Regions from separate parts of the Streptomyces sp. NBC_00038 genome, predicted to be linked through region 2. Evidence: riboswitches for the same ligand, from Rfam matches in the RefSeq annotation. Region 2 holds a riboswitch; the other holds the start of a gene.
The links. A riboswitch is a leader RNA that binds a small molecule or an ion and turns the genes downstream of it on or off. The one in region 2 is predicted to bind S-adenosylmethionine.

Region 1 (3,198 bases), on a different contig from region 2:
TCCGGCGCGGTCGGTGAGGAGGTCGGCGAGGTCGCGCAGGATGTCGGGCGTGTGATTGCTGACGACGCGTCCGCTCCACCGGTCGCACAGCGCGGGCGCGGTCAGCGGACCGTCGTAGTGGTGCCAGGTCGCCTCGTACGCGCTGCGCAGTGAGGCGAAAGCGCAGGGAGTGTCGGCGGGGCGTGCCAGGAGCGTGGTGGCGACGGAGTCCTTGAGGCCCAGCAGGTCGAGCGTGATGGAGACGCGCAGCGAGAGGGGACAGCGCGCCGACAGATACAGCTCGTAGCGGTGCGGTGCCGGGTAGAAGCCGCCGGCCAGACCGACGCCGATGCGGCTGCGGAAACGGTGCGGGCGCGTGGCGGGTGTAGCGGTGATCCGGGGGCGAGGGATCGCGTCAAGTGAGCTGGGGGCGCACGTGGTTGGGGTACACGCGCGGGAGGTTCCGGTGTTCGGGACGTGCGAGGACAGGGTCTCGGACATGACTCTCCCTGGGACGAGGAGGCCACGGTCGCCTTGTGGGTACCGCGGCGGAACGGAGTGACTGCGCTTCGTACCGGTCCGGACCGCTCGGACTAGTAGGCGCTGGAGACCCGCAACAAATCGATGTGCAGGCGCCTCGTCAAACCGCTCTTGGTCATTCCCACCGGTCCCACACTCGGGGCTCGCCAGACGCGAGACCACGCTTGTCCCGCCGCACCGGCGGAACCCGGTCGTCACCCGGGGCACCCCGTCGCGGTGGAAGGGTTGCCTGCCAGCGGGCCGGGGCCGATAACCGTACGAGCAGAGGAAACCTGCCCGAGGGGCGCTGACAATCGTGACCGTCCTCGTCAGTGTCGGTGCGCTCCGTGAGGCCGTCAAGAAGGCCTCCGGCGGAGTCTCACCAGGTGGTCATCCGGCGCGGCTCAAGCCGGATGCGCGGGGTGGAACAGATTGCGCGGCAGGGTGGTTGTCCCTTCCGGGGAGGCACGGCGCTGTGAGAACGACCATGATCTCCGGGCATTGCGCACCGCTGTGGCCTCCCGTAACGTCCCCAGCAGGTTATGAGCGTCAGCGTCAAGCCCTGGCTTGCTGACCGGCAACCCTCCTTCGCGGCGGGGTGCTCCAGGTGACGACCAGGCGGTGCCCGTCCCGGGTTCCGCAAGCGCGACGCCGGCGGCCTCCAGCCCGCCGAGCCGGAAGGGCGGAGGTGACGGACGTGCAGGCCCTGCCCCGCCTCCGTGTCATGGTTCTCGCCCCGCGCCGCCGCGTGCACCTGTACTCCCGGCCGCACATCGACCTTCAGCGCGTGGCCGGCGCGCTCTGTCGTCCCTGACCTGTCACCTCGCCGCCGCACCCTCTCCGAACCGAGGGCCCGGTGATCTCGTACGGTCGATCAGGAAGGCACCCCAGTCGTGTCCTTGTCATCCTCGCTGCCCTCTTCCCCTCCCTCCTCTCCTACCGCCTCTGCGGTGCACCTCGCTGTGGCCCTCGACGGCGCGGGCTGGCACCCTGCCGCCTGGCGCGAGCCGGTGGCCCGTCCCGGTGAGCTGTTCACCGCCGCGTACTGGACCGATCTGGTCACCGAGGCCGAACGCGGCCTGCTGGACTTCGTGACCATCGAGGACGGGCTCGGTCCCCAGTCCGCGCGCCTAAGCGAACCGGACGGACGCACCGACCAGGTACGCGGCCGACTCGACGCCGTCCTCATCGCCGCCCGCGTCGCGCCGTTGACCAGCCATATAGGACTCGTGCCGACCGTGGTGGCCACACACACGGAGCCGTTCCACATCTCCAAGGCCATCGCCACCCTCGACTATGTGAGCTCCGGCCGCGCGGGCCTGCGGGTGCAGGCGTCCGCGCGGCGGAACGAGGCCGCGCACTTCGGACGCCGTTCGTTCCCGAAGCTCCGCATCGAAGACCTGGAGACCCCGGCCCTGCAGGAGTTGATCGTCGATCTCTTCGACGAGACCGCCGACTACGTCGAGGCGGTGCGCCGGCTGTGGGACAGCTGGGAGGACGACGCGGAGATCCGGGACGTTGCCACCGGCCGCTTCGTCGACCGCGACAAACTGCACTACATCGACTTCGAGGGCAAGCACTTCAGCGTCAAGGGCCCCTCGATCACGCCCCGTCCGCCACAGGGCCAGCCCCTGGTCACCGCACTGGCCCATGAATCCGGAACGGGCGCACCCTTCCGGCTGCTGGGCCGCAGCGCCGACATCGGATACGTCACTCCGCACGACGCCGGGCAGGCACGTGCCATCGTCGCCGCGGTTCGCACCGAACAGGAGGCGGCCGGACGCGCCGAGGAGCCATTGCACCTCTTCGGTGACCTGGTGGTGTTCCTGGACAACAACCCCGCCGCGGCCGTCGCCCGCAGGGAGCGTCTCGACGCCCTCGCGGGCTACCCGTACACCAGTGACGCGAAGGTGTTCACGGGTACCCCTGTGCAACTGGCCGACCTGCTCCAGGAGTTGCAGCAGGCCGGACTGACCGGCTTCCGACTGCGTCCCGCCGTCGTCGGCCATGACCTCCCGGCGATCACCCGGGGCCTGGTCCCCGAACTCCAGCGCCGCGACGCCTTCCGGCACTCCTACGAGGCCGACACCCTGCGCGGTCTGCTGGGCCTCGCCCGCCCCGCCAACCGCTACGCCGCCGCCCACGCCTGAGCCGGAGGGACCCAACTCATGAGCAAGTCAACGGACAAGCCGCTCAAGCGGATCCACCTCGCGGCGCACTTCCCCGGCGTCAACAACACCACCGTGTGGAGCGACCCCGAGGCCGGCAGCCACATCGAGTTCAGCTCCTTCGCACACTTCGCGCGGACCGCCGAACGCGCCAAGTTCGACTTCCTGTTCCTCGCCGAAGGCCTCCGACTGCGCGAACAGGGCGGCAAGATCTACGACTTGGACGTCGTCGGACGGCCCGACACCTTCACCGTCCTCACCGCGCTCGCCGCCGTCACCGAACACCTCGGCCTGACCGGCACCATCAACTCCACGTTCAACGAGCCCTACGAGGTGGCCCGCCAGTTCGCGAGCCTCGACCACCTCTCCGGCGGGCGCGCCGCCTGGAATGTCGTCACCTCCTGGGACGCTTTCACCGGCGAGAACTTCCGCCGTGGCGGCTTCCTCCCGCAGGAGGAGCGGTACTCCAGGGCCAAGGAGTTCCTGGCCACCACCAACGAACTGTTCGACTCCTGGCACGGGGACGAGATCG
Region 2 (3,198 bases):
CCGGGACCGGGACAAGGTGCTGCACGGCCGCGAGTCGGGCATCATCAAGCGCCTGCCGCACGGTGAGTTCGTCGAGATCCACGAGCCGCTCAGCCAGGCGGCTCTGCACACGCTCACGGCGCACGAGCAGTACGAGCCGGCCCAGATCGGCCCGTCGGTCGACAAGAACGGTGTCGAGCGCAAGGTGAAGGGCTCGCAGAAGCTGCGCGCCAAGCTCAGCAAGGGCTACTACGGGGAGGACCAGCAGATCCCCAAGCCCACCGTCGAGGAGTACAAGGAGATCACGAGCGGCCACGGCCACCACTGATCTCCCCGACGATCCTCGCTGATCGCCACGGCTGGAGCCCCGTCCATTGCATGGACGGGGCTCTTTGCCGTCTCCCGGGCTGGATAGGGTGGACTCACCCCTACGTACGGGGGTGAGTCCACCCTCGTACCTCTCTGAGAACCCAGGAGCGACCATGAGCGCTGTGAACCCCGCTGGAGGCGACACCGCGGCGGGCCGTTCCTGGCCGGCGTTGCTGAACGGCCTGCTCGACGGCCGTGACCTGAGCGCGGACGACACCGCCTGGGCGATGAACCTGATGATGCGCGGTGAGGCGACCGACGCGCAGATCGCCGGGTTCGCGGTGGCGCTGCGGGCCAAGGGAGAGACCGTCGAGGAGATCACCGGGCTCGTACGGATGATGTACGAGCACGCCAACGTGATCGAGGTGCCGGGGGAGACCGTCGACATCGTCGGCACGGGCGGTGACGGGGCGAAGACCGTCAACATCTCCACCATGTCGGCGATCGTCATCGCCGGTACGGGCGCGAAGGTCGTCAAGCACGGCAACCGGGCGGCCTCCTCCGCCTCCGGCGCGTCCGACGTCCTCGAGAAGCTCGGGGTCAACCTGGAGCTGACGACCAAGCGGGTGGCAGAGGTGGCCGAGGAGGCCGGGATCACCTTCTGCTTCGCGGTGAAGTTCCACCCGGCGCTGCGTCATGTGGGCGCCGCGCGCGGGCAGTTGGGCATCCGTACGGTCTTCAACGCGCTCGGTCCGCTGACGAACCCGGCACGGGTCAAGGCGCAGGCGGTCGGCGTCGCGGACCCCCGCATGGCGCCGATCGTGGCAGGCGTCTTCGCGGAGCGCGGCAACTCCTCACTGGTCTTCCGCGGCGACGACGGGCTCGACGAGCTGACCATCACGTCCACGTCCCGGGTGTGGGTCGTACGGGACGGAAAGGTCACCGAGGAGACCTTCGACCCGAGGGACGTCGGTATCGACCTGGTCCCGATCGAGGCGCTGCGGGGCGCGGACTCCACGTACAACGCGGACGTGGCGCGCCGGCTGCTCGACGGCGAGACGGGCCCGGTGCGGGACGCCGTACTGCTGAACTCGGCGGCGGCGCTGGTCGCCCTGTCGCCGGACGGCGGGCCGCTCGCGGACCAGATCCGCGTAGGGATGGCGAAGGCGGCTGAGGCCATCGACTCGGGGGCGGCCAAGCGGACGCTGGAGCGGTGGGTGGCGGCCACCAACGCGTAGCGCCTGTGGCGACCGACGCGTTCGCGATGCGGAGGGGCCGGACCGAAGAGGTCCGGCCCCTTTCGCGTTCCGGGATCCGGACACGGGTTGCGGTGTCGTGATCGGGTCGCGTAGGTTTTTCGGCAGGTCATGAGTGACAGTCATGAGGCCCCGGCCGACTGTCCAGCAACCCTCCGTCCGTGGCGGGGTGCTCCGGGTGAAGACCAGGCCGTAGGCAGCGAGGTCTACGGCAAGCGCGGACCCCTCGCCCTCGATTGAGGGATGGAGCCCAGGGGTCCTGGTCATTCGAGGGAGCCTTCTGTGAGCAAGCGAATGCGATAGGGCGCAGAGCCCCTCTTCGCACACCCCTTTCACTTTTTCCCGCGCTGAGCCGTACGTCCCCGTACCCGCTCGCGTGGTGATTCCCTCTGCCTCTCACAGGAGCTCGCCATGTCCGTCTCCACCGTTGCCGCCGACCAGACCGTCTGTGCCCAGCTGCCCGTTCTGGGCCGTGATGTCACCGTCCCGCTCGTCACCGGTGGCGAGGTCACGTACGCCGCTCTCGACTACGCCGCCAGCGCCCCGGCCCTCCAGCGCGTGTGGGACGACGTGGCCGCGTACGCCCCCTACTACGGCAGCGTGCACCGTGGAGCCGGATACCTGTCCCAGCTCTCCACCGACCTCTTCGAGAACTCCCGCACCACCGTCGGCGAGTTCCTGGACTGCCGGGAGGACGACCAGGTCGTCTTCACCCGGTCGACCACCGACTCGCTCAACCTGCTCGCCGGGGCCCTTCCGGCCGACTGCCAGGTCTTCGTCTTCGAGACCGAGCACCACGCCTCGCTGCTGCCGTGGCGGGACGCGCGGGTGACCTACCTGAACGCCCCGCGTACGCCGGAGGAGGCCGTCGCGACCCTGGAGGACGCGCTCGCCGGCCGCGACCCGCTGGGTCCGGCCCTCGTCTGCGTCACGGGCGCCTCGAACGTCACCGGTGAGCTGTGGCCGGTGCGCGAACTGGCCGCGGCCGCCCACGCGCACGGCGCGCGCATCGTCCTCGACGCCGCGCAGCTCGCCCCGCACCACCCGGTGTCGGTGCGCGACCTCGACGTCGACTGGGTCGCCTTCTCCGGGCACAAGCTGTACGCCCCCTTCGGCTCCGGTGTCCTCGCGGGCCGCTCCGACTGGCTGCGCGAGGCCGAGCCGTACCTCGCGGGCGGCGGGGCCAGCCGCAAGGTGTCCCGGCGTACGGACGGCGGCGTCGACGTGGAGTGGCACGAGAGCGCCGCCCGGCACGAGGCCGGCTCGCCGAACGTGATCGGCGTGTACTCGATCGCGTCCGCCTGCAAGGCGCTCACCGAGGCCGGCTTCGACACGCTCGTCGCCCGTGAGCAGCAGCTCATCGAGACCGTCCGCGCGGGTCTCGCCGAGGTGCCCGAGGTACGGGTCCTCTCGCTCTTCGGCGACGACGCCCCGCGCGTCGGCGTCATCTCCTTCGTCGTCGAGGGCTGGAACAGCTCGCACTTCGCGGCCGCGCTGTCCGCCGAGTACGGCATCGGGGTGCGCGACGGCCTGTTCTGCGCCCACCCGCTGGTGCGCACCCTCCTCGGCAGCGACCCCCAGACCCAGGGCGAGTGCGGCGCCCCCGAGGCCGCGCCCGGCGAGAAGTCGCTCAACGCCATCCGCGTCAGCTTCG

Region 1: another riboswitch for S-adenosylmethionine. It lies ahead of OG219_RS48325 (putative leader peptide); the one in region 2 lies ahead of OG219_RS13580 (aminotransferase class V-fold PLP-dependent enzyme).

What each region holds. Positions count from the first base shown of each region.
Region 1 is NZ_JAPELQ010000002.1:523,887-527,084, reverse strand. It holds gene OG219_RS45470 (glutathione S-transferase family protein) at 1-480, opposite strand, end outside; gene OG219_RS48330 (putative leader peptide) at 573-638, opposite strand; SAM riboswitch class IV at 675-820, opposite strand; SAM riboswitch class IV at 1,037-1,150, shown strand; gene OG219_RS48325 (putative leader peptide) at 1,223-1,312, shown strand; gene OG219_RS45465 (LLM class flavin-dependent oxidoreductase) at 1,392-2,648, shown strand; gene OG219_RS45460 (NtaA/DmoA family FMN-dependent monooxygenase) at 2,667-3,198, shown strand, end outside.
Region 2 is NZ_JAPELQ010000001.1:2,955,049-2,958,246, reverse strand. It holds gene OG219_RS13590 (cytochrome bc complex cytochrome b subunit) at 1-307, shown strand, start outside; gene trpD (anthranilate phosphoribosyltransferase) at 462-1,526, shown strand; SAM riboswitch class IV at 1,652-1,768, shown strand; gene OG219_RS13580 (aminotransferase class V-fold PLP-dependent enzyme) at 1,956-3,198, shown strand, end outside.